4 regions of the Paenarthrobacter sp. AB444 genome follow, and region 3 is predicted to be linked to each of the others. Evidence: riboswitches for the same ligand, from Rfam matches in the RefSeq annotation. Region 3 holds a riboswitch; each other region holds the start of a gene.
The links. A riboswitch is a leader RNA that binds a small molecule or an ion and turns the genes downstream of it on or off. The one in region 3 is predicted to bind thiamine pyrophosphate.

Region 1 (7,719 bases), on a different contig from region 3:
GGAAGCCGACGCCCGTACCTCAAGGGAGGGGTCGGCGTCGTGCTGGTATTCAAGCCAGGCGGTGACAGGTGCCTCTCCCCGCGAGTCCAGCAGCGAGTTGATGGCGGGAATGGACGCAGGGTCACCCACTACCCAAATGCGGCGCGGCGCGGGCTGCGGGAAGCTGAACGAGCTGCCTTGGACGGTGGCGTCGATGGTGTCGCCGGCTTGGGCAGTGCGTGCCCAGTCAGCCGCCACCCCGCCGTGCATTGCGAAGTCCATGCTGAACGTGCCGGCGGCCGGATCCGCGTCCACCAGGGTGTAGGCGCGCTGATGGGCCTTGCCGGAGTCGTCGAACCACAGCCGGATCCACATGGTGGGGTGCAGGTCACTGGCTTTCAGGAGTCCGCCGTCGCGGACGTGCACACGGAGGAAATCCGGCGTGATCTCTTCCTGGCCGGTGACCTCCAAGGTGAAATCCTTGGCACCCATGACCTTGAGCACTACGCCTTCCCAATTGCGCTTCAACCAGCACCCCTTCACGAACGGCCACAATTTGTGCGTGCAGCCGATGCCACCTATCTTGAACTTAAGTAAGCCTAACCTAAGCCAGAGAGCAGCCAGAGAACATGACGCCACCTTCCGCCCCGGCAGGTGGTCCCGGGAGCTACCGGGACAACTGGGGCATTCCGCACCTCTGGGCTGACTCGGCGGATGAACTCGCTTTCCTCCAAGGCCGTAACGCGGCGGCGGACCGCTCATGGCAGATCGAGCTGGAACGCTGGCGGTCGGAAGGCCGGACAGCAGAAGTACTCGGCCCTGAAGCAGTAGTCTGGGACCGTTTTGCCCGGCAGGCCCGGCTCAATGACACAGCACGCCGCTGCTTCGACGAGCTCCCGCACCAGATCCAGCGCTGGTGTGCCCAGTACGTGGCCGGCATCAACCAGGCCCTGGACGACGGGCTCCGCGGCGGCCCGGAGTTCGATGAAGCCGGCTGCACCCCGGAACCCTGGCTACCGTGGACCCCACTGGGCGTCTTCCTGGTGCACCATATCCTCTTCTCGACGTTCCCCAACAAGATGTTCCGCGCCCACGTCGCGCGGACCCTCGGTGAAAATGCCGTGGACCTGTTCAGCATCGAAGCCCCGGTCTGGTCCGGAAGCAACGCCTGGGCCGCCCACGGTTCCACGACGGCGAGCGGGCAGCCGTTGATCGCCGGAGACCCCCACCGCCTCATGGAACTGCCCGGCGTGTACCAGCAGGTGCGGCTCGCGTGCCCGGAATTCGACGTAGTGGGCTTCGCGTTCCCCGGCGTCCCGGGCTTGCCGCACTTCGCCCACACCGGCCACGCTGCTTGGGCCGTCACCAACGCCATGGCAGATTACCAGGACCTCTTCGTGGAGGAACTCCGCCGGATCCGGGACGCCGACGGCGAACACGTCGAGGCCCGCGGCCCGGAAGGCTGGGAAACCGCCGTCGTGGGTTCCGAGACCATCAGGGTCCGCGGCGGCGACGCCGTCATTGTCGAGATCATCGAGACTGCCCGAGGCCCGGTGATCTCTGAAACGCCCGACGGCGGCGCACTGAGTTTGCGCTTTCCGGCGCGCGTTGAGGGGCGGTTGGGGTTCGAGGCCCTCCTGCCGCTGCTGCGGAGCCGGAGCGTCGCCGACGTTGAAGCTGCCCTTGATGGCTGGGTGGAGCCCGTCAACAGCGTGGTGACCGCGGATTCCTCCGGTGCGGTGAGGCATTTCGTTGCCGGACTGGTCCCACAGCGCAATCCCGCAAACCGCCGTTTGCCCGCACCGGCGCCTTCAGCGCGTCACGCCTGGGACGGGCACTACGCAGCGTTGCCCCGCACCGAGGTCCAGCGGTTCGCCGTGAGCGCCAACGACCGGGCAGCCGGCGGCGGGGAAGCCACCGCGATGGAGTTCGCGCCTGCCCACCGTGCCAGGCGCATCCGGCACTTGTTGGAGTCCGCGCCCGCGGGGACGTTGACAGTGGACGATATGCAGGCCATCCACACTGACACGCTGCTGGGCCCTTGGCCAGTATTCCGGAAGATTCTCAGCGGGCTGCACCCCGGCGCGCTCTCCCCGAAGGCAAAGGACGCGAGATCCCAGCTGATGGCCTGGGATGGCCGGATGGACGCGGACAGCCACGAAGCGGCGCTCTTCGCAGCCTGGCGTGGTTCTTTGGTCCGTCGCTTCCACGGGCATGCGGCCCTGGCTCCGTTGAACACGCCCAGCGGATACTCACCATTGTTCGGGCCGTGGTTGTCGGTGGCATCGCGCATCGGCTTCGCGCTGGAGACACTGCTGGCCCGGGCCCCCGAACTGGGTATCGACGTGAACACGGAAGCTGTGGCGGCGTTGGAGGACACGGCACTGGAAGTCGTTTCGCTGGACCGGGCATCCTGGGGTGACCGGCACAAGCTGTTGGCAGTTCATGTCCTCCCCGAGGCTCTCGCGGCAAGCGTGCCCACGTCCGGCCTGGGCGGAGATACCGGTTGCGTGCTGAGCACAGAAAGCCTCCCTGGCGTGGAGGACCGAAGTTTCAGGGGTCCTGTGGCCCGCTACGTCTGGGACCTGGGCGATCGGGCCGGCAGCCGCTGGGTCGTTCCTTTTGGAGCCGCAGGCACCCCCGGCCACAGGCACTTCGCAGACCAACTCCCGCTGTGGACTGACGGCCGGCTGGTCCCCGTGGCCACCGACTGGTCCGCCCTGGCCAAAGACACCCACTGACAGCGGCACCGGCCGCATCTACCGAAGGAAACCATGATCACCACCGCACAGGATTTCTCTGCCCGCACCACCGTCTACGCCGAGGAGCTCGACGGCTGGGGCCCGCTCCGGATCGTTCCCCTGATCCCGGCCGAGGACATCGGACTTATCCACGAGTGGGTTTCACAGCCCAGGGCCAGGTTCTGGGGCATGACGGAGAAGCCGCGTGAGGAAGTACTGGGCATCTACGAGTTCCTTGACTCACTGGACACCCACCACGCGTTCCTGGTGATCCTCGACGGCGAACCGCTGGCTTTGTTCCAGACCTATGAGCCGTTGCACGACCCCGTGGGAGAGGCCTATCCGGCCCGGGCCGAGGACATCGGAATGCACCTCCTGCTCGCCCCGGCAACGCGGCCCATCCCGCACTTCACGCCCCGCCTGGCAACCTCGCTCATCAAGTACATGTTCTCCGTACCGGGCAAGGACAGGATCGTCGTGGAACCGGATGCCCGCAACGCCAAAGCCCTTCGCCGGCTGGAAGCCACCTGCTTCGAATTGGGTCCGATCATCCAGCTGGAAGAAAAGGAAGCCCAGCTGGGCTTCCTGACCCGCGCCGGCTTCGAGGAAATCCAGCGCCAGCGCTAGGCAGCTAGCGCCAGACGAAGCTCCACGTCCCGGCACCCACAGCGGTCAGCACAGCGGCCGCGGCAACCAGCACCCCGCCGAGCACCACCCACACGTCCAGGAGTGAGTAGGTGGATTCGCGCGCCCATGTCCGTTGCCCGCCCCCGAAGCCGCGCGCTTCCATGGTCACGGCCAATCTCGAAGCCCGGCGGACAGCCTGGACCAGCAGACCGAAACTCTGCCCCAGCGTCGCCTTGAGCCTCTGCAGCGGGCTGCCCTGCGAGCCGACGCCGCGGGCACGGCGGGCCATTCCAATGGTCTGCCATTCCTCTGCCATGAGGCCCACCAGCCTCATGGCAGCAAGGGACCCGAGGACAAAACGGTGCGGCAGTTTCGCTTTTTGGGCCAAGGCGTCGGCAAGGTCAGTCGGATCAGTGCACGACATCAGCAGGATCGCCGGGAGGGCGATCGCCAAACCGCGCAACATGAAACCCAGCCCCAGCTGAAGGGAACCTTCGCTGATGGACCAGAGTCCGACGTCGAGCAGTACAGCGCCGCTGTCGGCGGCCACAATGGCGGTGCTCCAGCCGCCGATCACTGACGCGATAATCAGCGGCCACGCGCGAAGCCACAACAGCCGCAGCGTGAGGCCGGCCAACGGGAAAAGCGCCAGTTCCGCAATCAGCGCAGTGGATGCCGAAACCCAGTCGATGGACAGGGCCAGCACCAGCGAGATGAAGAAGACGGCCACGAACTTCGCCAGTGGATTCGCCCGGGTCAGGAGTGCGTGGTTTCCGCTCAGGTTCAGGGCGTCCCTCACGCGGCACCCGCTTCCTGATGCGCTGCTTCGCCCTGTGTTGCCGGCCCCAGCCGCAGCTCCGTCCCGCCCAGGACCGCGCTGAACTCCTGATCGTGGGTCACCGACACAACGGCCGTCCCGGCATCGAGCAGCTCCGAAAGGAACGACGCCAGCTCTGCCCACGTGTTGGCGTCCTGGCCGAACGTGGGCTCATCCAGGACCAGCACCTTGGGGTGGGCCGCCAGCACTGTGGCTACTGAGAGCCTCCGCTTCTCCCCGCCGGACAAGGTGTAGGGATTCGCGTCCACCAAATGGCCCAGCCTCAACCGCTCCACGAGTTCGTCAACGCGCTCTTCCCCGTGGCCGAGGTGCCTGGGGCCGAACATGAGCTCGTCCAGGACTTTGCCGGTGACGAATTGGTGCTCCGGCTCCTGGAAGACCGTGCCAATCCGGGAGATCAGCTGATCGGCTTTCCATTTGTACGGGTCAATGCCCGCTCCTTGTGAAAGCTCGACGCCGGCACTCACCGCGCCGTCCACCGGCGCCAGAAGACCAGCCAAGGTGAGTGCGAAGGTGGACTTGCCGGCCCCGTTCGGCCCGGTAATGGTCAGTGCCTGGCCGGCTCTGACCTGGGCCGTGATGTCTTTCTGCGCGGGGACGGGCGGGATGGTCCTGAAGCCCTTCCGCTTGGGCTTTTCCCGGGAAACCGCCAAGTCCTGGGCCACGAGGAGCAGCTCGCTGGGACCGTCCGCCTGGAGCCTTGCCCGGGTCGCGGGAACGTAACCGGGTACCCATACGCCCGCTGCCATCAGCATGGATCGTGCCTCGGAGAGAACCTGGTCCGGCGGCCCGTCCAGGAGTGTTCCCCCACCGGCAGAACCGGGCTGCAGGACCACGATCCGGTCCACCATGTCCTTCCACACGGACACCCTGTGCTCCACGACCACCAGCGTGGCACCGGTCTTGTCCAGGCAGCGGCGCACCGCGTCCCGGACCTCCAGTACGCCTGCGGGGTCAAGGTTGGCCGTGGGCTCGTCGAGCAGGATCAGCCCGGGCCGCATCGCCAGAATGCCCGCCAACGCGAGCCGCTGCTTCTGGCCACCGGAGAGTGCCGCCGTCGGGTGGTCCAACGCCAAACCGCCGCCGGCAGCGGTACGCAAGCCGACGTCGTCGAGCGCTTCATGCACGCGGGACCAGATCTCGTCCCGGGGCACAGCCAAGTTCTCCGCACCGAAGGCGACGTCGTCGCCCACGCGCGAGAGGATCACCTGGGTTTCGGGGTCCTGCTGCATCAGTCCCGCCCGGCCACGGGACTCGCGGGGCGCGACGCCGTCGATCAGCAGCGAGCCGGTCTCGTCCGAGTCGTCTTCCTCATCACCCAGCACCCCGGTCAGGGCGTGCAGGAGCGTGGACTTGCCGGCCCCGGACGGGCCCAAGAGGAGGACCCGCTCCCCCGGTTCGATCCGCAGGTCCAGGCCCTGGATGGCAGGCGTGGAGCGCCCGGCATGCCGCCACCCCCACCCCTCGGCGGAAATGGCGGCAGGCTTGACCGTACCGCTCTGTGTGGCGGGCATCAGCTGAAGACTGGCTCCGAAGCGGCCTTGCGCGAGGCGAAGGAGCTGAGAACGCCCGTCTTCGCCAGACCGCGGGTGGCCACCCAGGAAAGGGCCCCTGCGATGATGGCGCCGGAAAGGGTGCAGAACGCGATGTAGGTGAGCTTGTCGACGGCCTCATAGGCGATGTTCCAGCCCCACGGGAGGAAGGAGTCGTTGAGGCCGCAGAAGAGTCCGGCACCTGCACCCGCGAGAAGCGACGTGGGCAGATTGAACTTCTTGTAGCGGAACGCCGCGAAGATGAGCTCGGCGCCGAGGCCCTGCAGGATGCCGGAGATCAGCACCGTGGTGCCGTACTGCGAGCCCATGATGAGTTCGCCGGTGGCGGCCACAGCCTCGCAGAACAGGGCTGCGCCGGGCTTGCGGATAATGAGCATGCCCAGGACTGCGGGGATCATCCAGCCACCGGCGATGAGGCCGGTCAATGGCGGGTAGGCCGCGTTCATGGGGATGGATACGATCGCGGCGCCCTGGGACCAGGCCCAGAAGATGACGCCGCCGGCGATGGCGATGAGGGCTGCCACTACGATGTCTACAACTCGCCAGCCGTAACTGGTCTTCTTCACGTTTACCGTGGTCATTTTTCTGCCTCCTGAGGTTACAGGAGGGGAAAGTGCTCCCCGGTTTCCGGCCGGCGTGCGCGCCGTCCGGACCCGGACACTCTGAGAAGCTCGACTCCCTTGCGCCGGTACTAACCGGATCAGGTTCGAGGGTCTGCGGCTGTCCGCACTCTCAGCGCCCTCGCGTCTCCTGCGTGGTGCAGGATTCGACGGCGGCGCTCCCCTGTCGTTATCAAATCTGCCCTGATGGGCTGGTTCAGTTTACACCTTGGCGTGCCTGTGAGGCCGGGCCAGGCGGGGTAGGCGGGGTCATATTCCGTCCTTGCCGTTGCGAGGCCCGCTCTGCGCCCCATTCCTCGCTCGTTGCACGCAGAGCAGGCCCCGCAACGCACCTGCGAGAATGACTTCATGACGGATCTTCCCGGTTCCAGCCTTCCCGACACCACGCCAGTGTCCGAGCCACGCCTCGCCGCCAGCGTCATCCTGCTCCGCGATACCCCATCCGGGCTCGAGGCGTTCGTCCAGCACCGGGTCAGCACCATGGACTTCGCTGCGGGAATGGTGGTGTTCCCGGGCGGCCGGGTGGATGCCGCGGATCAGGCCGGATGGGATTACCCGGCGGAACTTCTCCACAGCCACGCTGCCGCCTGGGGGCAGAGTTCGATTTCCTCGGATCCAGCCCAGGCACAGAAGGCCGCTGGGACCGTCCTTGCTGCAGCCATCCGCGAAGTCCAGGAAGAAGCGGGGCTGGCCATAGAGGCCGCAGCCCTGCGTCCGTGGGCCAATTGGATCACTCCCGTGGACATGCCCAAGCGTTTCGACACCTACTTCTACCTCGCCAAGCCCGCCCCGGAAGCACAGCCACGCCACCAGACCACGGAGGCCTGGCAATCACTGTGGATGCCTGTCAGCGGAATCTTGGCTTCCGAAGCGGAAGGCAGACTTAAGTTGATGCCGCCCACGTATTACCTGCTCAAGGAACTCGCGGCTTTCGACTCCGTGGACGCCGTTTGGTCGGCCGAGCACCCAGTGATCCCGGTGCTGGCGCCGGTCGGTTCCTTGACTGCGTTTCTCAAGGAAAGGGAGAGCCGCAGGTAGCCTGCCATACAGCTAGGCTGGGGGCATGAACCTCTTCTTCAAGCTGTTGGGCACCGGGATCAGCCTCGGCGCAGGCTTTGTCGGTACCAAACTCGTCAACAAAGGCTGGGAAAAGGCCACGGGCAACAAGCCGCCCACAGGCCATGACGACATGGAAACGAGCCTTCGTTCGGCCCTGACCTTTGCGTTGGTTTCCGCCTTCGTGAGCACGCTGATCCAAGTCCTCACCAGCCGGGGCACGCAGCGGGCCATTGCCCGTTTCGCGAAGTCGCAGGACATCGTCTAAGCAGGAGAAGCAACGCGGGGTCACTTATGGCCCATAA
Region 2 (7,719 bases), on a different contig from region 3:
TGGCAGGACGCTACGAAGACCTGCTGCTTCCGCTGCATGGTGCCCACCAGGCCGAGAATGCAGCTGTCGCTGTGGCTGCCCTTGAAGCCTTTTTCGGCGGTGGCGCGAAGGAACTCGACGCCGATGTACTCCGGGAGGCCTTCGGCACCGTGAGCTCACCCGGCCGCCTCGAGGTTGTCAGGACCGCACCGACCATCGTGGTGGATGCAGCCCATAACCCCGACGGCATCAGGGTGTCGGCCGAGGCCATCCAGGAAGCGTTCAGCTTCAGCAAATTGGTGATTGTGGTGGGAGTTCTGCGCGAAAAGGACGCCGAGGAGATCCTGAAAACGCTCAAGGAGTCACTGGGGGACCTCGCCGAGGAGTTCTGCTTCACGCAGTCCACCTCGCCGCGGGCTGTGCCCGCCGCTGAACTGGCTGAGCTCGCCGTCGATCTTGGTTTCGGCGAAGAAAACGTGCACATCGCCGAGAAGCTCGACGACGCCATTGAGTGGGCCGTTGAGCGTTCCGAATCGAACGATGACCTTGCGGGCGGAGTGTTGGTGACCGGTTCCATCACGGTGGTGGCGGAGGCCCGGATTCTGCTGGGAAAGGCGGGTGCCTAGTATGGCGAAAATGACCAAAGCGCAGCGCGAATGGCGTCCCGGGATGCCGAAGAAGCGCCGTTCGACCAAGGTGATGTTCGCGTCCACGGTGCTGCTGCTCGAAGCCTTCGTTGCGTTCTTCGGCACGCTCGCCGTATTCGGACTTAAGCGTGGCGAGGTCGATCCGGGCATCATCCTGGGTGTGGGCATTGCGTTGAGCGTGGTGCTGGTTCTTGCGTGCGCCGTGTTGTCCAAGCCGTGGGGCGTGGCCCTCGGGTGGGTGCTGCAGATTGTGCTCATTCTGACCGGGCTGGCGGAGCCCATGATGTTCATCGTGGGTGTCCTGTTCGCAATCTGCTGGTGGTACGGGATCCGCGCCGGCATGAGGATTGACCGCGAGGTGGCCCAGCGTGACCGCGAGCAGGCCGAATGGGACGCGGCCCACAGTGACGAAGCCGGCCCGCAAACCCCGTAAACTGGCTGGGAAACCACCGAATACATCACATTGGAGCAACTGTGAGCATTGAACGGACCCTCGTCCTGGTCAAGCCCGACGGCGTCGCCCGCAACCTGGGCGGCAGCATCCTGGCCCGCATCGAAGCCAAGGGCTACACCTTGGCCGAATTGAAGAAGGTCAATGCCACCCGCGAGCTGCTGGAACAGCACTACGAGGAACACGTGGGCAAGCCCTTCTACGAGCCCCTGGTTGAGTTCATGCTGAGCGGCCCGGTCATCGCAGCCGTTTTCGAGGGCCACCGCGTCATCGAAGGCTTCCGCTCCCTCGCCGGGACGACGGACCCCACGACGGCGGCACCCGGCACCATCCGCGGTGACTTCGGCCGCGACTGGGGTTTGGCTGTCCAGCAGAACCTGGTCCACGGTTCCGACTCCGTTGATTCGGCAGAGCGCGAAATCAAGATCTGGTTCAACTGATCCAGGCATGGACAGGCGAAAGGTCCCGTGTTCGTTTGAACACGGGACCTTTCTTTTGGCGGCGTGGCTTAGTAGCCCGACGTCCCGGCGAAGACGTGGATGAAAGCGAAGAAGATGGTGGCGATGACCGCCACGTACAGCAGCACCACGATGATCCACCCGGAGTCGCCGAGCAACTTGGCCAGGGACGGCGGTGCCTTAATGACCCCGTGGGCGATGTTGCGGATGGTTACCCAGACGAACATGGGAATCATGACAGCCCATACGATCATGCAGAACGGGCAGAGCACGTTGATGACGTACAGCGCTTGTGACCACAACCAGACAACAAAGGCAAAGCCCAGGGTCACGCCCGCTTGGAGTCCCAACCAATAGCCGCGTGAGAAACGCGCTCCGGAGAGCAATCCCACGGCGGTGGTGATGATGACGGCGAAGGCAACGATGCCGATGAACATATTGGGGAACCCGAAGAGGGAACTCTGCCACGTCTTCATCACGGTTCCGCAGGAAACCCACGGGTTCACATCACAAGCAGTGATGTGGTTTGGATCCTGGAGCACTTGGAGCTTCTCCAGGACCAGGGCGCCCGACGCCAGCCATCCAATGACGCCGGTAACCAGCAGCAGCCACGCGAACGGCTTGTCGCGTACGGCCCTTGGCAACATTTCCTGCTGAGTGGACGGTTCCTCCACGCTGGTGGAGGCTTTCTTGGCCAGGTTCTCCCTGGCGGTGCTCGGCATCGCGGATCTGATCCTTTTCGACAGTATGCCCGGCAGCCCGGGAAGTGCTCTTGGGAGGATTGTAGCGCCGGAGGCTGGACGCAGCGCCCAGCTTTTCCCGACCCGGCTTTGCCGCCCGGTGCGACACAGCTCCCTAGCGGGCAAAGTCGTATGGGTGTGAGAGAATGAACATGGCTGGAAGCCGACCCACATTCGGATTCCGGTCCGGTGACTTGTTCCCAAGACCGCCAGCATGAGCTGGGCATGCCAGGATCACGTCGATCTTCGGTAGGCCCGCCATGACAATGGACGGCACCTGGTTGTGGCAGCAGAACAACGGGTTTCAGAGCTGAGCCACCGGTCTTCCAGGGCTGCCGCACCCCAAGGATGGTGCGAACCGGAAGGCATACTATCGACTTCTGTCAACGCCTGCGGGTTTTGACAATATGTGCCCCACTGGGCGCCGGATGTGGCGGTGTCGCTGGGGCAGGAGTGTTGCCATATATGGATAATGACCAGGTTGTAGCCGTTAATGATGAGGCAGCGGCCGCGGAAAACGCGGAAGCGCCGAAGAAAACCACCCGCACCCGGCGCAAGGCTGCGCCTAAAGCAGTCGATGCAGTAGAAACCCCTGCAGCTGAGGCGCCAGCTCTCGAAGCCACGGAAAAGCCCGTACGCCGGACCCGGGCCCGCAAGAAGGTGGAACCGGCCGAGCCGCTGCCCGGACTTGGTGAGGAAACCGCCGTCGGCCAGGAAGCCGCTGCCGAAAGCCAGCCCGAAGCAATCGTGGAAGCCGCTCCCGAAAAGCCGGTCCGCCGTCGTCGTGCTGCCAAGCCGAAGGTAGAAGCGGAAGAGGCCCCGGTTGCTGCGGAAGTGGTCGAAGAACCTGCCGCGGAAACCACGACGCCGGACGCCGGCTCCCAGCCGGAGGCGCCTGCCGCTGAAGAAGAAGCTGTCGAGGAGGCCACGCCTGCTGAAGAAGCCGCTCCTGCTGCGACGTCACTGTTCATGGAGCCGGTTTCCATTACTTCCATGATTTTCCAGGCTCCGGACCTGACCACTGTTCCGCGCGCCGCGGCTGTGGAAGAAAAAGGCGACGAGGCTGAGGACGACGCTGAAACCGGCGCTGAGGGCGAACTGGACGAAGGTGGCAGCCGTCGCCGCCGCCGGAGCCGTGGCCGCCGTGGCCGCCGCGGGACCGAGCGAGAGAATGACAGCGAAGACAGCAGCGACTCCGGGGACGACGAGGCTCCGGCAGCTGAAGCCCTCGAAGACGGCGTTACCTCGCGTCGTCGTCGCAGGCGCCGCCGTGGAGACCAGGACCTTGAACTGACCGGCGGCTCGGACGATGATCCGCCCAACACGGTCACCCGTGTCCGCGCACCGCGCCCCATCACGGAAACTGCCCCCTCCAACCGGGTCGCCAGCGTAAAGGGCTCTACCCGCCTCGAGGCGAAGAAGCAGCGTCGTCGCGAGTCACGCGAGACCGGACGCCGCCGCCAGGTGATCACCGAAGCGGAGTTCCTGGCACGCCGCGAGTCGGTGGACCGGCAGATGATCGTCCGCCAGCGCGATGACAGAATCCAGATCGGCGTCCTTGAGGACGGCGTACTGGCTGAGCACTTTGTGTCCAAGACGCAGCAGGACTCACTGATCGGCAACGTGTACCTGGGCAAGGTCCAGAACGTCCTGCCCTCGATGGAAGCTGCCTTCGTGGACATCGGACGCGGCCGCAACGCGGTGCTCTACGCCGGTGAAGTGAACTGGGACGCGGTCAACCTTGAAGGCCAGCCTCGCCGGATCGAGAACGCACTGAAGTCGGGGGACTCTGTCCTGGTCCAGGTCACCAAGGACCCCGTGGGGCACAAGGGTGCCCGCCTCACAAGCCAGATTTCCCTCCCGGGCCGCTACCTGGTGTACGTGCCCGGTGGATCCATGACCGGTATCTCCCGCAAGCTGCCCGACGTCGAACGCAACCGCCTCAAGCGGATCCTCAAGGACCGCCTGCCGGAAAACGCCGGCGTCATTGTCCGCACCGCCGCTGAGGGCGCATCGGAAGAAGAACTGACCCACGACATCAACCGGCTGCGCGCGCAGTGGGAGGGCATCGAAGGGCAGGCTGCCTCCACCAAGGTGCTGGCACCGGAACTGCTCTACGGCGAACCGGACCTCACCATCAAGGTGGTCCGCGACGTCTTCAACGAGGACTTCTCCAAGCTGATCGTCTCCGGTGACGATGCCTGGGACACCATCGAGGCCTACGTCACCTACGTTGCTCCCGATCTGGTGGGCCGGCTCGAAAAGTGGACCAAGGACCAGGACATCTTCTCCGCTTGGCGCATCGATGAGCAGATCCACAAGGCACTCGAACGCAAGGTCTTCCTGCCTTCCGGTGGTTCGTTGGTCATCGACCGCACTGAGGCCATGACCGTGGTGGACGTCAACACCGGTAAGTTCACCGGCAGCGGCGGCAACCTCGAGGAGACAGTCACCAAGAACAACCTTGAAGCTGCCGAGGAAGTAGTCCGGCAACTTCGCCTGCGTGACATCGGCGGCATTATTGTCATCGACTTCATCGACATGGTGCTGGAATCCAACCGCGATCTCGTGCTGCGCCGCCTGGTCGAATGCTTGGGCCGCGACCGTACCAAGCACCAGGTTGCTGAAGTGACCTCGCTCGGTTTGGTGCAGATGACGCGCAAACGCATGGGTACCGGACTCCTTGAGGTCTTCGGTGAACAGTGTGAGCATTGCGCAGGCCGCGGTGTCGTGACACACGACGAGCCCGTGGAGCATCGTCGTGCCAACGTGGCGGCTGTCGAGCAGCACCGTCCCAACACCGAGGCGCAACAGCCCACCGCGCGCACGGAACGCAAGCGTCGTCGCGGCAAGGGAGGAGCGCAGGGGGCAGCCGAAGCACCCGCCCAGGTCCACACGGCGCCCTCAGCTCCGGCTGCCCTGGCGGCACACCCGGAACCACAGGACCCTGCGCGCCAGGCAAAAGCTGAAGCGACCCGTGCAGCGCTGGCGACCATTGCCGCCGCAGCGCATGCTGCCCACCTGCACGATGACGAAATCCACAAGGCCGAAGAGCTGGCACGGGCTGCCGGGCGGCACGAGGCCGGGACAGGATCCATTTCTGCTGCGGCAAAGGATGCTCCAACCGACCAGGCCACTGAGGCCCACGATGCCGCCGTCCGTGAAGCGCGCTCCACCCCGGTGCTGCGCTTCGGCGGCGAAGAGGTTGCGCTGCCTTTCGTCGAACACCATGACGAGCCGCAAACGTCCAAGCCTGCCATGAGCCTGGACCGATTGGCCGAGGCGTTCTCGCACCTCGGTGCCGCTCCGTCCGCCGAGGAAGAGGGCGCTTCGGAGAGTGCAGCGGCTCCAGCTGCCGGGGCGGCCCCGGCAGCCGCCGCACAGGTTCCTTCGTCCGGAGAAGCTCCTGCGGCTTCGAGGGGTCGCCGGGGCCGCCGCAACCGCAGTGCCAGCAGGGCACAAGGTGCGGCCAACGAGACCAGTGTTGAGCACCACGAGGAAGCTGCCACAGCTGCCCAGGGATCGGCACACCAGTCCAAGGCGCCGGCAGAACCGGTCCGGAAACCGGCTTCGGAGGAACCCATCATCCTGGGTGTCGGCGTGCCTGCCTCCGAGCTCTGATCGACGTCAGTGGTTTCGAGGGCCCTGTAATATCCGCCAGGAGCGGGCATTACGGGGCCCTCGCCCTTTTCGGTGCGTTAGGCTGGGGGACTGACACGGGGTGCCAGGCGGTGGGCCGGGCTGAGATCCAGACCCGTTGAACCTGTCCGGTTAGCACCGGCGAAGGGATGTCCTCATGGCCGAGTTGTCATATTCCTCTGTGTATCCGCTGGTGGCGGACCACAGGCAGACCCCACGGGTACTGAGCATCGCAGGCTCAGATCCCTCCGGAGGCGCCGGGATCCAAGCAGACCTTAAGAGCATCGCCGCCCACGGCGGTTACGGAATGGCTGCCATCACGGCCCTGACCGCACAAAACACCCAGGGTGTCAGTGCCGTCCACGTACCCCCGGTGGAGTTCCTGCGGCAACAGTTGACCGCGATCAGCAGCGACATCGCCATCGATGCCGTCAAGATCGGCATGCTGGGGGACGCAGAGGTGATTGATGAAGTCCGCAGGTGGCTTGGGGAAGTGCATCCCGCCGTCGTCGTCCTTGACCCGGTGATGGTGGCCACCAGCGGTGACCGCCTCCTGACGGAGTCTGCCGTCGAGGCCCTTCGTTCCTTGCTGCCGTTGGCGGACCTCATCACGCCCAACTTGCCGGAACTTGCCATATTGTTGGGCGAGTCTGAGGCGGCCGATTGGGCTTCGGCCCTGGAGCAGGGCAAGCGCCTTGCCGCGGAATGCGGAAACACCGTCCTGGTCAAGGGCGGTCACCTGGCTGGCGCCGAGTGTCCGGACGCGTTGATCAACACCGTTGGCTTGTTGCACCAGGATGTCGTCGAGGTAGCCGGTCCACGGATTGAGACAAAGAACAGCCATGGCACTGGGTGCTCGTTGTCGTCGGCGATGGCCACCGTCCAGGTACGTACGGGTGACTGGGAAGCGTCGTTGCGCGAGGTAAAGCCGTGGCTGCTCCAGGCGCTGAGGGGTTCAGTTGAGCTGGAGGTCGGCGAAGGCAACGGACCAGTGGACCACTTCCATCACCAGCGCAAGCTCCAAACGGGCGGGTTCGCTGCCATCTTGTGGAAAGAAGCCGTCCCTGAGCTTGAAAGAATCCATGAGCTGAACTTCATCCAGGAACTGCAGTCCGGGCAGCTGCCGGAGCCTGCATTCAGTTACTACCTGGCACAGGATGCCATCTATTTGAATGGCTATTCCAGGGTGCTGGCCCGGGCCGGCGCGTTGGCGCCAACTGAAGAAGAACAACTGTTCTGGGCCAAGGGATCACAGCAGTGCCTCGAAGTGGAATCGGAACTGCACAGGAACTGGCTGAGTACCCGCGAGGCATCGGGCGTGACGGGACCAGTGACCAAAGCCTATGTGGACCACCTGCTGGCCGCTTCGACGTCGGGCAGCTATGCAGTGGTTCTGGCCGCGATCCTGCCTTGCTACTGGTTGTACGCCGAAGTAGGGCAGAAGCTCCATGCCGCCTTTGTGGAGGCGGGGGCTTCAGCCGCCCACCCTTACGCGGAGTGGCTGAGGACGTATGCGGACGAAGCTTTCGCCGCTGCCACCCGCGAAGCGATCAACTTCACGGACGCAGCTGCACTCTCAGCTACCGCTCGTGAGCGTGCGGACATGCTGGAGGCCTTCAGGCAGTCCTGTCGCTATGAGACCGCGTTCTTTGACGCTCCCAGGCTTCACGCCTAGGGCACCATTCGTCGCTCGGGCAGCAAAGCCGGCTTCCTCCGCGCGCCGGATCGCGTGATTCGTTGCCGAACCCTGTAGGCTGTATGGGCACGGTGCCGGGAGAGTCCGTTACGACTCGTGACGCAAGTCA
Region 3 (7,719 bases):
GCACCCGACCCCGCCCTCGCCGTCGAGCTGGTCCGGGCGGCGGGAGGCGTTCCTGTCTTCGCCCATCCGGTGGCGTCGTCCAGGGGTCGCACCGTGGGGGAGGCCACGTATCGGGATATGATCGACGCTGGCTTGCTGGGCGTGGAAGTCGAACACCGGGACAACCCTGAAGAGGGCCGGAGGTTCCTGCGGGGACTGGCCGCCGAACACGGTCTGCTGATGACAGGTTCCTCCGACTACCACGGGACCGGCAAACCGAACCTGCTGGGTGAGAACCTGACTTCGCCGGAGGTCTTGGCGCGGATCGAAGAATTGGCAACGGGCAGCACGGTGGTCCGGTGACAGGGGCCCGCCCGGTGAAAGGGGCCCGTTGATGGACCTGCAGCTGCTGGCATCGGTGATCGTTACCCTGTTCGTCATCATGGATCCGCCGGGAACGGTGCCGATTTTCATGTCCCTGACGGCTCAGTTGTCGGCGAAGGACAGGAACCGTTCAGCCTTCCAGGCGCTCCTGGTTGCCACCGGCGTAATTGTGCTGTTTGCCATCTTCGGCCAATCGATCCTGAACTACATGCACATCTCGTTGGCCGCCTTGCAAGGTGCGGGCGGGTTGCTTCTGGTCCTCATCGCCTTGCAGTTGCTGACCGGAAACACCAGCGGCGAGGAAAACGCGGCCAAGTACAAGAACGTCGCCTTTGTGCCACTGGGGACGCCGCTCATGGCGGGCCCGGGTGCGATTGTGGCGGTGATGGTGTTCGTGCAGCAGTCCACTGAACTGTCAGACTACCTCGCCGTGGGCACCGGTATCGCTGTGGTCCTGGCCTCGCTCTACCTCGCGATGCGCTTCGCAGGCGTGGTCCAACGCGTCCTTGGTGAGAACGGCGTGGAACTGGTCACCAGGATCGCAGGGTTGCTGTTGTCAGCCATTGCGGTGCAGATGATCGCAGACTCGGTGACGGCGTTCGTGAAGGGCGCTGCCTAGGCAGGCAGTTGCCTGAACAGCGGCAGACAACAGGCGAAGGGCTGCTGTCTCAGGCCTGCGGGCCGGTGGGCAGCAGCTCGTGGAACACTGCCTTGGCGCCGAGGCGTTTCCGCATGACCTCGATGGCCTGCTCATTCTGGTCGACACACACAAACCGGCGGCCCAGCTTCGCGGCCACGGCGCCGAGGGTCCCGGAGCCGGCGAAGAAGTCCAGGCACCAGTCATCCTTGCGGCTTGATGCGGAGACGATCCTTCGCACCAGTCCCTCGGGTTTTTGGGTGGGGTAACCGGTTTTTTCGCGCCCGGTGGGCGAGACGATGGTGTGCCACCAGACGTCCGTCGGCAGCTTTCCGCGCTCGCGTTTGGCCGGTGTCACCAAGCCCGGGGCCATGTAGGGCTCGCGGTCCACTTCCTCGTTGTCGAAGTGGTACTTCGTGGGGTTCTTGACGTAGACAAGGATGTTGTCGTGCTTGGTGGGCCAGCGGTTCTTGGCCCGGGCACCGTAGTCATAGGCCCAGATGATCTCGTTGAGGAAGCACTCCCTGCCAAAGATCGCGTCCAGCATCACCTTGGCGTAGTGGACCTCGCGGTAATCGAGGTGCAGGTACAGGGTGCCGTCGTCCGCCAACAGGCGCCAGGCTTCCACGAGCTTGGGCTCCAGGAAGGACCAGTAGTCGCTGAAGGCGTCGTCGTAGCTGTGCAGGGCACCCTTGATGGTGTCGTAGGAGCGGCCTTTGAAGCCGACGCGGTCGCCGTCGCCGTCGGCGTTGCGGACCATGCGGGTCTCTTGCCGCCGCTGCACGCGGCCCGTGTTGAAGGGCGGGTCCACGTAGATGAGTGTGAAGGCGCCGTCCGGCAGCGTTGGAAGGAATTCCGCGTTATCCGCGTGCACCACCATGTTGCCGCCGTCCGGCGCCCAAACAGTTTCAGCCATTGACGGAATTAGGCCTCGGTGTTGCCAGGCTGGGCAGCAGCCGACTCACCGGAAACAACTTCGCCATTGCGGCGACGCGTACGGGTACGACGCGTGCGGGCAGGCTTCTCAGCGTTGTCGGCGGTTCCCGTCCGGGCTTCGGTCGCACCGGCAGCCGGAGCTGCTTCGCCCTCGGACGTACGACGACGACGGGTGCGGTTGCGGCCGCCGTCGCCCTTGCTTTCGCGCGAGTCGCCTGACTTGGAGTCGCCGGACCTGCGGCCACGGCCGCCGTCGCGCTTGCCGTCACGGCCGGAACCGCCCGAACGTCCGTTCTTTTTCCCGGTCTCGCCCAGGTCCTCCAGCACCTCGGCGTCGACGCCGGCGAGGACGCGCTTGTTACGGGGCAGGCGGCCCTTGGTGCCCTCGGGGATGTCGAGGTCGGTGTACAGGTGCGGTGAGGAGGAGTAGGTCTCGACAGGTTCGGGAACGTTGAGGCCAAGAGCCTTGTTGATCAGGGCCCAGCGAGGGACATCGTCCCAGTCAACGAAAGTCACGGCGGTGCCCTTGTTGCCTGCACGGCCGGTACGGCCAACGCGGTGCAGGTAGATCTTCTCGTCCTCGACGCACTGGTAGTTGATGACGTGGGTGACGTCCTCGACGTCGATACCGCGGGCGGCGACATCGGTTGCCACCAGAACATCCACCTTGTTGTTGCGGAAAGCCCGCAGGGCCTGCTCGCGGGCGCCCTGGCCCAGGTCGCCGTGGATGGCAGCGGCGGCGAAGCCACGGTCCACCAATTCCTCTGCGACCTTGGCTGCAGTGCGCTTGGTCTTGGTGAAGATGACAGTGCGTCCGCGGCCCTTGGCCTGGAGGATGCGGGCCACAACTTCAGTCTTGTCCATGCTGTGTGCACGGTAGATGAGCTGGCGGATGTCGCGCTTGGTAAGGCCCTCATCGTTGGGGTCGGCGGCCCGGATGTGGGTGGGCTGCGTCATGTAGCGGCGTGCCATGGCGATGACCGGACCAGGCATGGTGGCCGAGAACAGGAGGGTCTGGCGGACCGCGGGGGTGCCGGCAATCAGAGTTTCGACGTCGGGAAGGAAGCCGAGATCCAGCATCTCGTCGGCTTCGTCCAGGACCACCATCTTGACGTTCTTGAGGCTCAGGTGCTTCTGCTTGTAGAGGTCGATCAGGCGGCCGGGCGTGCCGACGACGATCTCGACGCCCTTCTGCAGTGCTTCGATCTGGGGCTCATAGGCGCGGCCGCCGTAGATGGTGGCAATGCGGGCGTTGCGCTTCCGGGATGCAGCCTGGAGGTCGTTGGCAACCTGCACGGCAAGTTCACGGGTGGGAACGATGACCAAGGCCTGCGGGGCGCCAGGAACGGCAAGCTTCTCGTAGCCTGCGTCGTCCCTGCCGATGACCCGCTGCAGGGCGGGAATGCCGAAGCCCAGCGTCTTGCCGGTGCCCGTCTTGGCTTGGCCGATGATGTCGTGGCCGCTCAGGGCCACGGGCAGCGTCATGGCCTGGATCGGGAAGGGGTGCGTGATTCCGGCGTCGGCCAGTGACTCAACGATGTCCGCGCGGACGTTGTAGTCGGCGAACGACTTTTCTTCGATCTCGTGGGGCGTCTCGTCCGAGGTGATCGTTTCCTCGGGTTCGATGGTCTCGGTTCCGGTGGAGTCCGTCAGGACTTCATGGGTGTGCAATTCACTCACAGGGAGTTTCCTTATTCATTTAGGCATTGGCGCTGCATGCTCAACGGGATGGCATAGCCGTACCGGAGCAGAACGGGCGCGCAAGCAATTCCAGTGGAAGCCGATCGCGGGCTATCTAAGTACTGGCACTGGTGACCAGTTGGTACATCTCAAGATCGCGTAGGGGCGGGCTTGTTGAGTTCAAAAATTAACTGAATCAACGACCGGGCATCCATTACTACACGCCCAGTCTATCCTCTGGGAGCCATAAAGCCCGGATCGGTGACTGAAGCGCGTCAGCCCAGAAGCTCAAACCGGATCTCCCGCGTGGCAATTTCCGCCTTTACGAGGCGTACCCGCACCTTGGTACCTGACTCCAGTTCGCCGTCACACCGTGCCGTGACTGCGGGCTCGGCGATCTGGACAACGCCATAGGGGACGCCGTTGCCATTGCCGTTGCCCCTGGTTCCATTGCCGTTGTTGCCGTTTCCGTTCGATGGCTTGGAACCGGAAATGACAACGGCGTCGAACTCCTGGCCCACATGTCCCGCCACCAGCGCGGCCTCCACCGTGTCCAGTGCCGCACGTTCCAACCGCCCTGCCAATTGATCGGAAGCGCCCATGATCTCGGGCAAGGACGGCAGGGCCTCGCGTGCCCAGCGCGGGATCTCTTTGTTGTTGCACAGCGCTTCACAAATCACCAGGACAAAGCGGTCAATGAGCCGCCGCAGGGGAGCAGTGGTGTGGGCGTAGGGGGCGCCGATGGCTGCCTGGATCACCGTTTCGGGCACTTCGCCGTCAAAAGGGGTATAGCCGGCGCCCCGGAACAATGTTCCGGCGGAGTGCAGGATGGCCAGCTGTTTCGGATCGGAAGCGTCCAGTGTCCGCAGATACTCACCGTAGGAGACCTTGCCGTCCCAGGGCTTGCCCAGGGCTGCAGTTTGCCGCCTGAAGTGCTGCAGTGATCTTTCATCGGGGGCAGGCATGGTCCGCAGGATGCCGATCTTGCCATCGAGCATCAGTTGTGCCGCCGCCATCCCCGTCATGAGCGAGATCTGCGCATTCCAGTCCTCCACCGGCAAGGACGGCGCCGCGACGATTCTGTACCCGCCGTCGGTCACCTGGACGATTTCCTGCTCGGGCATGTTGAGGCTGGCCCCGCCACGAAGCCGCTCCAGCTCGACCCTTTTAAGTCCAACTTCCTTGAGGAGCTGAAGTACGGGCGGTGCAGTTCCCTCGTCTATCTGTTGCTGTGCGCCGGCGTAGCTGAGTTTGGCGCGGCTTCGCACGGTTGCCCGCGCCACGGAAACGCTCACCACCTCCGCCTTGGCGTCCAGATCGAAGTCCCAGACGAAGGCCCCGCAGTCCTGGTTCGCCAGCAAACTCCCGGCGTTTTCGCTGATGATCTCAGGGTGCAAAGGAATGCGCCCGTCCGGCGCGTAGAGTGTTTGACCCCGGTGCCGCGTTTCCGAATCCAGGGCTCCTCCGGGTGCTACGAAGGATGGAACATCGGCGATCGCGTAAAGGATTTTGTACCCTTCGCCGGCACGGTCGATGTACAGCGCTTGGTCAAGGTCCGTGGAGGTCGCGGGGTCAATGGTCACGAAGGTGACATGCCTGAGGTCCCGCCCGGGCAGGCGGAGGGATTCGACGGCGTCACGCGCCTCTTGCACGGCCTCAGCGGGATACTCGCCGGGCAGCTCAAGCTCCGTCCGCAGGGCCGCGAGGGCTGCGGCGAGCTGGTCCGAGGAATCGTCGACGTTGGGCGCTATCCGGTGATGTGACACGAAAGTCAGCGTAGCCCGAAACAGGCCGATAGTCTTGGACGCCCACCAGGCAAAAGCCCGCAGCCGCCAAGCGACTGCGGGCTTATTACCGTCGCTAACGTGCGGAGTTGCCGCTAAGCGGCGTCGAGGGCTTCGAGCATCGACTTCGCTGCCGCCGTCGGGTCTTCCGCCTCGGTGATGGCGCGGACGACGACGATGCGGCTGGCACCGGCTGCGAGTACCTCTTCTACGTTGCCAAGGTCGATTCCACCGATCGCGAACCAGGGCAAATCAACGGCCCCGCCTGTGGTCTCTTCAGCGCGCTTGATCGCTTCCGCGGCATATGTGACCAAGCCGGTTCCCACGGCGTCGCGGCCGGGCTTGGTGGGCGTTGCCCATACCGGGCCAACACAGAAGTAGTCCAGGCCCGGGTCGCTGGGCGAGGCGGTGATGGCCGCGTTCACTTGCTCGGGAGTGTGGGTGGACAGGCCTATGACGGCAGGGTGGGGCAAGAAGGTACGGGCGACCTCCAGGGGCAGGTCCTTTTGGCCCACATGGAACACAGGAGCCCCGGAAACACTGGCAATATCGGCACGGTCGTTGACTGCCCAGAGCCGTCCGTGGCGTTCGGCAACGCTGCGCAGGACGGCCAGCAATTCCAATTCCTCAGCAGCTTCCACCGCCTTGTCGCGGAGTTGGATGATGTCCACTCCGCCCTGGAAAGCTGCGTCCACAAAGTCTTCAAAATCGCCTTGGCGTTTGCGCGCGTCAGTGCACAGGTAGAGGCGGGCCGAGGCGAGGGATTGATGCTGGGTCATGGAAACCACACTAGTTCCTCTAAACTGGGCACGTACCGCGGGAGCCGCGACGACCATCATTGTGACCGTCCGGCTGAGAGGGCTTAAGAGCCGACCGCTTGACCTGATCCGGCTAGTACCGGCGTAGGGAAGGAATCAGATGGCAGAAGCCATTCACGCAGATGTCGCTGTCATTGGCGGAGGCGTCATCGGCCTGGGCATTGCCCATCAATTGCGGAAGCTGGGCCGCTCCGTGGCCCTCATCGACCCGGCGCCGGCCAGCGGCGCTACCTTTGCGGCTGCCGGAATGCTGGCACCGGTGAGCGAACTCCACTACCAGGAAGAAGACCTCCTGGACCTCATGGTCGAGTCATCCCGATTGTGGCCGTCATTCGTGGGCAGCCTGCCTCAGCCCACGGAAGCCACCGGATACAGCACGACGCCGACCCTCGCCGTGGGTGCCGACGCCGCCGACCGCAGGGCGCTCGCAGACCTTCGCTCGGTTCAGCTTTCGGCGGGCCTGGAGGTTGAGCCGCTGTCCTTGCGTGAGGCACGGAACCGCGAACCACTGCTGAGCCCGCAAATTTCCTGTGCCTTCGACATTCCCGCTGATCACAAGGTTGATCCGCGGAAGTTGGCGAGCCACCTTTTGGCGGTCCTTGCCGCGCATTCGCCGGATGATGGCAGCTGGGTGAAGGGGGCCGGGGATGGGTTCGCCGTTGAGGCCTCGGCCCGCGGGTTGTTGTGGGACGGCGACCGGGTTGCCGGTGTCGAGCTTGAAGACGGCGGCACCGTCCACGCGGCCGAAACGGTCGTGGCCAATGGGCTGGGAGCCCCTCACTTGCAGGGCCTTCCCGAGGGACTCAGCCTTCCAGTCAGGCCGGTCTACGGAGACATCCTCCGACTACGCGTCCCGGCCCACCTCCGTCCGCTGGTCACCGCCACAGTCCGGGGGATGGTCCGCGGAGTGCCCGTGTACATCGTTCCGCGGGAGGACGGAACCGTGGTGATCGGCGCTACGCAACGCGAGGACAGTCTGTCCGCGACGTCCAACGCCGTCTCGGCCGGTGGCGTCTACCAACTCCTGCGTGACGCGCAGGTTCTCGTGCCTGCGGTTGCTGAACTCGAACTCCTGGAGGCAACGGCCCGCGCACGACCAGGAACTCCGGACAACGCCCCGTTGCTGGGCCGTGTGGGCAACTCCACCGGCGAGGTTGAAGGCCTCGTGATCGCCACGGGATTCTTCCGGCACGGTGTCCTCCTCACTCCCATAGCCGCCGCGATCGTGGGGGAGCTGCTGAGTGGCTCCACCGACCCCCGCTGGTCCATCTTCCGCCCTGACCGCTTCAACGCAACGCGGGGTCACTTATGGCCCATGGCAACCCCTTCAGGGGGCCATAAATGACCCCGCGTTGCTCTCTCCACAGCAAGGAAACAGTATGAACATCAAGCTCAACGGCGCCGTGCACGAAGTGCTCGATGGCGCTTCTGTCAGCAGTGTGGTCACCGCCGTCACCGGCCGCGCCCTGGACCACCGGGGACAGGCGGCCGACGGCGGAAA
Region 4 (7,719 bases), on a different contig from region 3:
GCATCGGCAGTAGCACCCGGGCGCAGGCCGTCTCCCAAGGAGAACGCGACGTCGTACTGGGCAAAGATTTCGCATAGCTCGTCGAAGTGCGTGTAAAGGAAGTTTTCCTGGTGGTGGGCCAGGCACCATCCGGCCATGATGGATCCGCCGCGGGAGACGATGCCCGTGACGCGGTTGGCGGTCAGCGGCACATACCTCAGCAGCACACCGGCGTGGATGGTCATGTAGTCCACGCCCTGTTCGCACTGCTCGATCACGGTGTCGCGGAAAATCTCCCATGTGAGCTTGTTGGCCTCGCCATTGACCTTCTCCAGCGCCTGGTAGATGGGCACTGTGCCGATGGGTACCGGCGAGTTCCGGATGAGCCACTCGCGGGTGGTGTGGATGTCGTCGCCGGTGGACAGGTCCATGACAGTGTCAGCGCCCCACTGGGTTGCCCACTGCAGTTTGTCCACTTCCTCCGCGATGGAACTGGTGACAGCCGAGTTTCCGATGTTGGCGTTGATCTTCACCAGGAAGGCCTTGCCGATGATCATGGGCTCGGACTCGGGGTGGTTGATGTTGTTGGGAATGATCGCCCGGCCGGCGGCAACTTCGCTGCGGACCAGTTCCACATCGCAGTTTTCACGCAGCGCCACGAACCGCATTTCGGGCGTTACCATTCCCTGCCGTGCGTAGTGCATCTGGGTGACGGTTTTGCCTTCGACGGCGCGGCGGGGCACCGGTTGGGCACCCTTCCATTCGGCAGAGGCGGCGCCCCGCCGCAAAGCCGCCTTGCCGTCGTCGAGCAGGTTGCGTTCACGGCCCGTGTACGCGGCAGTGTCGCCGCGGGCCTCGATCCAGGCGGCCCGGAAGGGTTCAAGGCCCACTACGGGATCGCTCCCGGGGCCGGCCGTCCGGTACACCTGCAGTGGTGGGTTCGACTGGCCATTGGGGGAGGGCTCAAGCGAAATTTCGGTCACCGGAACGCGGATGCCCGTGGCTGGGTCTTCGACGTAGGCCAGCGAATGGGACTTCAGGGACTGCGTAACAACCTCGTTTTGGGCAGGGCTGTGCTGTGTTTCGATGGTGCTCAAGGATTACTCACTTCCTTCGCCGGCATTACCCGGACAGGTTCAACGGTCGCAGGCCGCCTCAGCCCGATCTCAGCCCCTGCAAGGGCCCCCGTGTGGTCATGACGAAGCTACCACAGCTCCCGTGCGCCACCCAGTCACATGGCACCTGGTCAGATGTTGGCTGCACTAGCCGGCCCTGTAGCGGACTAGGATTCTGGCATGCCCAACATCATCGAATTCAGCGGACCCGTGCTCGTCGCCGCAGATCAGGAACGACGCGGGATGTGGTCCGTTGGGGGCACCCTTACTTTCGAGCGCCCCAAGGAGCAACCGGACAGCGTGCTTGACGGCTGGGTCCTGCCGGGATTCGTTGATGCCCACTGCCACATCGGACTGGGCGCCGGTGGAGCGGTGGATGAGCCCACCACCCTCGCGCAGGCCCAGGCGGACCGGGACGCGGGAACCCTGCTCATCCGCGACTGCGGATCGCCCAGCGACACGCGGTGGGTGCAGCAGCGCGAGGACTTGCCCCGCCTGATCAGATCCGGCCGCCATATAGCCCGAAGCCGCCGGTACCTGCGCGGATTGGGTCACGAGATTGAGCCGGAGCAGTTGGTCGAGACCGTCCGGAAGGAAGCCCGCGACGGCGACGGCTGGGTGAAACTGGTGGGCGACTGGATTGACCGGGGCATTGGTGACCTGGCTGCCTCCTTTCCGGCGAAGACGGTCAAGGACGCCATTACCGCCGCCCACGACGAGGGCGCCCGGGTCACGGCACATTGCTTTGCCGAAGACACCATCGACGACATGCTTGATGCCGGTATCGACTGCATCGAACACGCAACGGGTCTGTTGCCACGCCACATTCCACGGCTCGTGGAGCAGTCCGTTCCTATCGTTCCCACACTCGTCAACATCGCCACATTCCCGGATATCGCCGCCCAGGCCGCGCCCAAATTTCCGGGATACGCGGACCACATGACGCGCCTCTGGGAACGCAGGCATGAACGCGTGGTGGAGGCGTACGAGGCCGGAGTAGCCATTCATGCCGGTACGGACGCGGGCAGCGTCATCCGGCATGGCCGGATCGCAGACGAGATGAAGGAACTGCACGACGCCGGCCTGCCGCCCGCAGCGGTCCTCGATGCGGCCACTTGGGGCGCCCGCAAGTGGCTGGGAGCCGAGGCCATCAGCGAAGGGGCGAGTGCCGACGTCGTGATCTGCCATGAGGATCCGCGCCGGAATCTGGCTGCCGTTTCCGCGCTGAAGCACGTCGTCCTTCGAGGGCAGCTGATCCGCTAGGAATAAATTGAAGCTTCAAGTAATTTAGATAGGTAGAACGAGCCGAAAGGCGGCCGCATCGACACCGGGAGCTTCACATGTCCGCTTCATCCAACCAGGACCTATTGCCTGCCGACCTCGCCATGGGCACTGTCATGCTCAAAGTCGGCGACATGAAAGTCATGAGTGACTACTACCAGCGCGCCTTGGGGCTGGAAGTAGTGGCCGAGCAGGACGGTGGCCTCTACCTGGGGCGGGTCGGCAAGCCCGTCGTCCATCTGGCGCCCGCAACCGGTCTCCAGCTGCCAGGGCGTGGTGAGGCCGGGCTGTTCCACACCGCAATCCTCTTCCAGGACCAGCCCTCCTTGGCTGCCACCATCGCAACAGCCGCCGGTTATGAGCCCCGGGCCTTCGTGGGAAGCGCCGACCACCTCGTCAGTGAGGCGTTCTACTTCACCGACCCCGAAGGCAATGGCATTGAGCTCTACTACGACAAGCCGCGCGACGGCTGGCAGTGGGACGGCAAGAATGTGGTCATGGACAACGTGGCACTTCCGCCGCAGCGCTTCCTCCAGCAACACCTGAGCGAAGCCGCGGTCACGGGCCAGCACGAGGCTGCGGCCGGGGTAGGGCACGTCCACCTCCAGGTTGGCGATGTCGCGACGGCCCACACCTTCTATGTCGAGACCCTGGGCTTCGAGAAGACGGCTGGGTGGCATGGCCAGGCGCTGTTCGTCTCTGCCGGTGGGTACCACCACCACATGGCCATGAACGTGTGGAACAGCCGCGGTGCGGGTCCCCGGAAGGACACCTTGGGACTCGGCGAAGTGCTCATTGAGGTCCCCACGGGGGACGACGTTGGCGCGCTGGCCGATCGTCTGCGGGTTGCCGGAGTGCAGAACCACCACACGGGCGCTGAATTGCAATTTGAAGACCCGTGGCGGAACAAATTGCGGGTGGCAGTTCGCCGTCCTGATTCAACTCCCGGAGTCCAGGCAGGCGCTTAGCTGCACTAGGCTGGGCAGTGAAGGTGCAGGACCACCTGTCCTGGGCCCCATGCCCCGTCAGCACGAAGGATTGAGAGTACTTTCCATGGGCTTTGCCGAAATTTTTGTAGCCACCCACGACGAAGCACTCAAGCGGGCAGCTGCCTTGGAAAAAGGTGCCGATGTTGCCGGCCCCGCAGTCCGGATCAACGGCATCACGGACTACGAAGTGGAACAGCTTGGAGACCTGGCGGGACAGGCAGTCCATGCTGCTGGCGCCGACTACGAACTCGCGTTGGTGGATGTCACCAGTGACGCGCTGCTCGGTGTTCCGGAGGCGATGGTCAGGGCGCTGGCCGAACTGCTCACCTACGAAAGCGAGGGCGAAGCAAATGTCCTCGACGACGTCGCTGCTGCTTGGGCTGCGCAGGAAGATATGCCCTTCGAGGCCGCGCAGTCACGGCAGTATGTCCAGCAATTGGCCGCCCTCGCTGCGGACGTGGAAAAGGCTGAGCGGGCCGGGCTTTACGTCTGGTCGGAATGACCTGTCCGCCGGCCGTCCGGTGGTCGCGCGGCCACCGAGTGTGACCAAGAACTCACCGGCCCGTGCGGCGTAAGTCGTAAATGCCGCGGGCATCTGGCACAATAGACAGGTACTCGATCGGTGCGGCCCCTCTCTCCGTGCTCGTGTCTTGTCCTTCGAACCGCCAAGTATGGCCCGCCCCACGGGTGCAGAACGCCCGGTTCAACCCCGTTTCAGAAACAGGAGTGACCACAAAAGTGGCCGTAAAGATTCGCCTTAAGCGCTTCGGTAAGATGCGCGCACCGTACTACCGCATTGTCGTCATGGATGCCCGCGCCAAGCGCGATGGCCGTGCCATTGAAGAAATCGGCAAGTACCACCCCACCGAAGAGCCGTCGTACATCGAGGTCGCCTCTGAGCGCGCTCAGTACTGGCTCTCCGTTGGTGCCCAGCCGACCGAGCAGGTTGCCGCGATCCTCAAGATCACCGGTGACTGGCAGAAGTTCAAGGGCCTCCCGGGCCAGGAAGGCACCCTGAAGACCAAAGCTCCGAAGGAAGCTTTCGTAGCTCCGGAGAAGGGTTCCGTCATCATCCCGGAAGCCATCACCAAGAAGGCCAAGAAGGACGACGCTGCTGAGGTTCCGGCCGAGGCTGAAGCAGAGACCACCGAGGCTGAGTAAGTTGCTGGCAGAAGCGCTCGAGCACTTGGTCCGTGGGATCGTTGACAGCCCTGAGGATGTCAAGGTCAGTGCCAGGAACAACCGTCGCGGGGAGTCCCTCGAGGTGCGCGTTCACCAGGAGGACCTCGGACGGGTGATCGGCCGTCAAGGACGTACCGCACGCGCACTGCGCACTGTGGTTGCTGCCTTGGCTGGTGGCGAGCAGGTCCGGGTCGACGTCGTCGATACCGACCGCCGCCGGTAACGCGCTCAGCACTTTTTGTCTTAGGTCCGGCCCCTTCACCGAATATGGTGGAGGGGCCGGATTGCTTTATCCAACACTTCATCACCGCGACTGCCCGGCGGCGCGGAACAACAGAATTCAGAGGAACCCATGCAGCTCCAGGTGGCCCGGATCGGCAAACCCCATGGCATTCGTGGCGAGGTGACGGTGCAGGTACTCACCGACGCGCCCGAAGAGCGTTTCGTCGCGGGGACCGAGTTCGTCGTGGAGCCGGCCTCAGCCGGCCCGCTGACTGTCCGCAGCGCCAGGTGGAACAAGGACATCCTGCTGCTCGGCTTCGAGGAGATCGCGGACCGCAACGCCGCCGAAGCCATTCGTGGGGCAAAGCTGTTCATCGAAACGGAAGAACTCGACGACGACGGCGAGGAAGGCTGGTACGAGCACGAGCTCGTTGGCCTTCAGGCCCGCGTGGGTGCCCAAACGGTGGGCAAGGTCGCGGCGCTGAACACCATGCCCGCCCAGGATCTGCTGGTCATTGAATCCGTGGACGGCAAGGAGATTTTGGTTCCCTTCGTCGATGAAATCGTCCCGGAGGTCAACGTCGAGGAAGGCTACATCCTGATCACTCCGCCGGCGGGCCTGTTCGAGCTCAATGACGAAGGCGCCGGGGAGCCTGCTGAATGAGGATCGATGTCGTCAGCATTTTCCCTGAGTACCTTGCCCCGCTGGAGCTCTCGCTCATAGGCAAGGCCCGGCAGGATGGATTGCTCGAGCTTAACGTCCACGATCTCCGTACCTTCACCACGGACAGGCACCGGACGGTCGACGACACCCCGTATGGCGGCGGTGCCGGTATGGTCATGAAGCCCGAACCGTGGGCGCAGGCGCTTGAGTCTTTGATCCCTGGGGAGGCGGGCACCAAGCCGGTGCTCATCGTTCCATCACCTGCGGGGGAGCGCTTCAACCAGGCATTGGCCTATGAACTCGCCGAGGAAGAGCAGCTCGTCTTCGCTTGTGGTCGCTACGAAGGCATTGACGAACGCGTCATCGACTGGGCCCGCGACCACTTCTCGGTCCGCCCGGTCAGCCTCGGCGACTACGTACTCAACGGAGGCGAAGTTGCCGTCCTGGCCATGGTGGAAGCGATCGGCCGCCTCCTTCCCGGAGTGGTCGGCAATCCCGAATCCTTGATCGAGGAGTCCCATTCCGATGGCCTTCTGGAGTACCCCGTTTACACCAAGCCGTCATCGTGGCGGGATCATGATGTGCCGGAGATCCTGCTCAGTGGCAATCACGGGAAAATTGCCCAGTGGCGCCGGCATGAGCAATTCCGCCGAACCGCCGAACGGCGCCCGGACCTTCTGGCGGATTTCGACGCCGGTGCGTTGAGCCGCGCGGACCGCAACGCACTGGCAGAGCTGGGTTACGACATCGTGGATGGTCGCTTGCGGGCCAGGCCCGGCGGCGACGCCGCCAACTGAACCTTCCTGCCGCCGTCGAACGTTGGTCCGTGCCGCCAGTTGGCCGGATTGCTGCGCATATGGCAGAATTAACCCTTGTGTCTGCTGGGCTGACACCTGCCACAGGGGGAGTTCAGCCAACAGTCGGACAACCCGGTGACGCCAATCAGTGGCGGAGCCGGACACTAAGAAACTTCGGCGGAAATTTCCGGGGCCCTCGTGCGCTCCGGGCTTGTCCGCCGTAACCCAAAGTGAATGACCTGTGGCGTTCACCAGGAGTGGATTAATGCATATCCTCGATAGCGTAGATGCAGCCTCGCTGCGCAGCGATGTTCCTGAGTTCCGTGCGGGTGACACCCTCAAGGTTCACGTCAACATCATCGAAGGCAAGAACTCCCGTGTCCAGGTATTCCAGGGCTTCGTCCTGGGCCGCCAGGGCGACGGCGTTCGCGAAACCTTCACCGTCCGCAAGGTTTCCTTCGGTGTCGGCGTAGAGCGTACCTTCCCGGTACACTCCCCGATCATCGAAAAGATCGAGGTCGTCACCAAGGGTGACGTCCGCCGCGCCAAGCTTTACTACATGCGCGCACTGCGCGGTAAGGCTGCGAAGATCAAGGAAAAGCGCGACTTCGCCAAGTAAGTCCTGCGACTTACGCAACGGGTCCAGGATTCGTGCCCGGTAGTTCCGGAGCAATCCGCAAAGCAACACAGGATACGAGTCATGGACACAACAGAACGCCAGCCCCGGAAACAGGGCTGGCGTTTTGTTTTGCTGGCGTTGGTCCTTGCGATCGCCATCAGTGGCCTGGTCCGTTCACTCTGGGTGGACGTCTACTACATTCCTTCCGAATCCATGGAGCCTCTCCTGATGACGGGCGACCGGATACTGGTCTCCCGCTCCGATTTCAGCGTCGAACCGATCCGGCGTGGCGACGTCGTGGTCTTCGATGGCCGCGGTTCATTTGCGCCGCTGAGCAGCGGCAAGGGTCCCTTCGTGGATGCGGTCAACGCAGCCGGGCAGTGGTTTGGGCTGATGGGCAGTGATACCACGTACGTGAAGAGGGTCATAGGCGTCCCCGGGGACCATGTTCAGTGTTGCGATGCCACCGGCCACCTCACAGTGAACGGTCAGGTACTTGAGGAACCCTATCTATACCCGGGTGACGAACCCAGCACACAGAAGTTCGACGTCGTCGTGCCGCGCGACCGTCTCTGGCTGATGGGCGACCACCGTTCACGTTCTGCCGACTCCCGCGGGCTGCTGGGCGCGCCGGGCGGAGGCATGGTTCCCATGGAACGGGTTATCGGAAGGCCGGTCCAGATTATCTGGCCACTTGATAGATTTACAGGGATGCCTCGCTCTCCGCAGGCCGAAACATCATCGAAGAACGGACAGTAGATGCCGGACAAAGCTCCCGGGACACCCGAGCGGTACGACGACGACGCGCGGCTCTCGGACGAAACGGCAAGTACGGACGGGGCTGCGGAGACCCGGGCCGAGGCAGAAAAGC

Region 1: it holds a riboswitch for thiamine pyrophosphate, as region 3 does, so the genes downstream of both, PQ627_RS07980 (ECF transporter S component) here and thiO (glycine oxidase ThiO) in region 3, are expected to answer to the same signal.
Region 2: it holds a riboswitch for thiamine pyrophosphate, as region 3 does, so the genes downstream of both, thiD (bifunctional hydroxymethylpyrimidine kinase/phosphomethylpyrimidine kinase) here and thiO (glycine oxidase ThiO) in region 3, are expected to answer to the same signal.
Region 4: it holds a riboswitch for thiamine pyrophosphate, as region 3 does, so the genes downstream of both, thiC (phosphomethylpyrimidine synthase ThiC) here and thiO (glycine oxidase ThiO) in region 3, are expected to answer to the same signal.

Annotation. Positions count from the first base shown of each region.
Region 1 covers NZ_JAQZBY010000005.1:27,502-35,220, reverse strand. Annotated here, with positions in the region: gene PQ627_RS08005 (siderophore-interacting protein) at 1-507, opposite strand, end outside; gene PQ627_RS08000 (penicillin acylase family protein) at 609-2,720, shown strand; gene PQ627_RS07995 (GNAT family N-acetyltransferase) at 2,754-3,347, shown strand; gene PQ627_RS07990 (energy-coupling factor transporter transmembrane component T family protein) at 3,352-4,146, opposite strand; gene PQ627_RS07985 (ABC transporter ATP-binding protein) at 4,143-5,699, opposite strand; gene PQ627_RS07980 (ECF transporter S component) at 5,699-6,319, opposite strand; TPP riboswitch at 6,398-6,533, opposite strand; gene PQ627_RS07975 (NUDIX hydrolase) at 6,707-7,396, shown strand; gene PQ627_RS07970 (DUF4235 domain-containing protein) at 7,422-7,682, shown strand.
Region 2 covers NZ_JAQZBY010000016.1:55,892-63,610, reverse strand. Annotated here, with positions in the region: gene PQ627_RS17625 (bifunctional folylpolyglutamate synthase/dihydrofolate synthase) at 1-605, shown strand, start outside; gene PQ627_RS17620 (DUF4233 domain-containing protein) at 607-1,059, shown strand; gene ndk (nucleoside-diphosphate kinase) at 1,101-1,517, shown strand; gene PQ627_RS17610 (vitamin K epoxide reductase family protein) at 1,586-2,257, opposite strand; gene PQ627_RS17605 (Rne/Rng family ribonuclease) at 2,741-5,896, shown strand; TPP riboswitch at 5,983-6,081, shown strand; gene thiD (bifunctional hydroxymethylpyrimidine kinase/phosphomethylpyrimidine kinase) at 6,072-7,589, shown strand.
Region 3 covers NZ_JAQZBY010000006.1:98,746-106,464, reverse strand. Annotated here, with positions in the region: gene PQ627_RS09525 (PHP domain-containing protein) at 1-342, shown strand, start outside; gene PQ627_RS09520 (MarC family protein) at 374-982, shown strand; gene PQ627_RS09515 (DNA-methyltransferase) at 1,032-1,916, opposite strand; gene PQ627_RS09510 (DEAD/DEAH box helicase) at 1,925-3,616, opposite strand; gene PQ627_RS09505 (RNB domain-containing ribonuclease) at 3,892-5,382, opposite strand; gene thiE (thiamine phosphate synthase) at 5,496-6,179, opposite strand; TPP riboswitch at 6,207-6,327, shown strand; gene thiO (glycine oxidase ThiO) at 6,319-7,563, shown strand; gene thiS (sulfur carrier protein ThiS) at 7,598-7,719, shown strand, end outside.
Region 4 covers NZ_JAQZBY010000004.1:246,056-253,774, forward strand. Annotated here, with positions in the region: gene thiC (phosphomethylpyrimidine synthase ThiC) at 1-1,076, opposite strand, end outside; TPP riboswitch at 1,071-1,178, opposite strand; gene PQ627_RS07660 (amidohydrolase family protein) at 1,275-2,357, shown strand; gene PQ627_RS07665 (VOC family protein) at 2,435-3,343, shown strand; gene PQ627_RS07670 (hypothetical protein) at 3,429-3,866, shown strand; gene rpsP (30S ribosomal protein S16) at 4,103-4,525, shown strand; gene PQ627_RS07680 (RNA-binding protein) at 4,527-4,769, shown strand; gene rimM (ribosome maturation factor RimM) at 4,899-5,432, shown strand; gene trmD (tRNA (guanosine(37)-N1)-methyltransferase TrmD) at 5,429-6,229, shown strand; gene rplS (50S ribosomal protein L19) at 6,495-6,848, shown strand; gene lepB (signal peptidase I) at 6,930-7,607, shown strand; gene lepB (signal peptidase I) at 7,608-7,719, shown strand, end outside.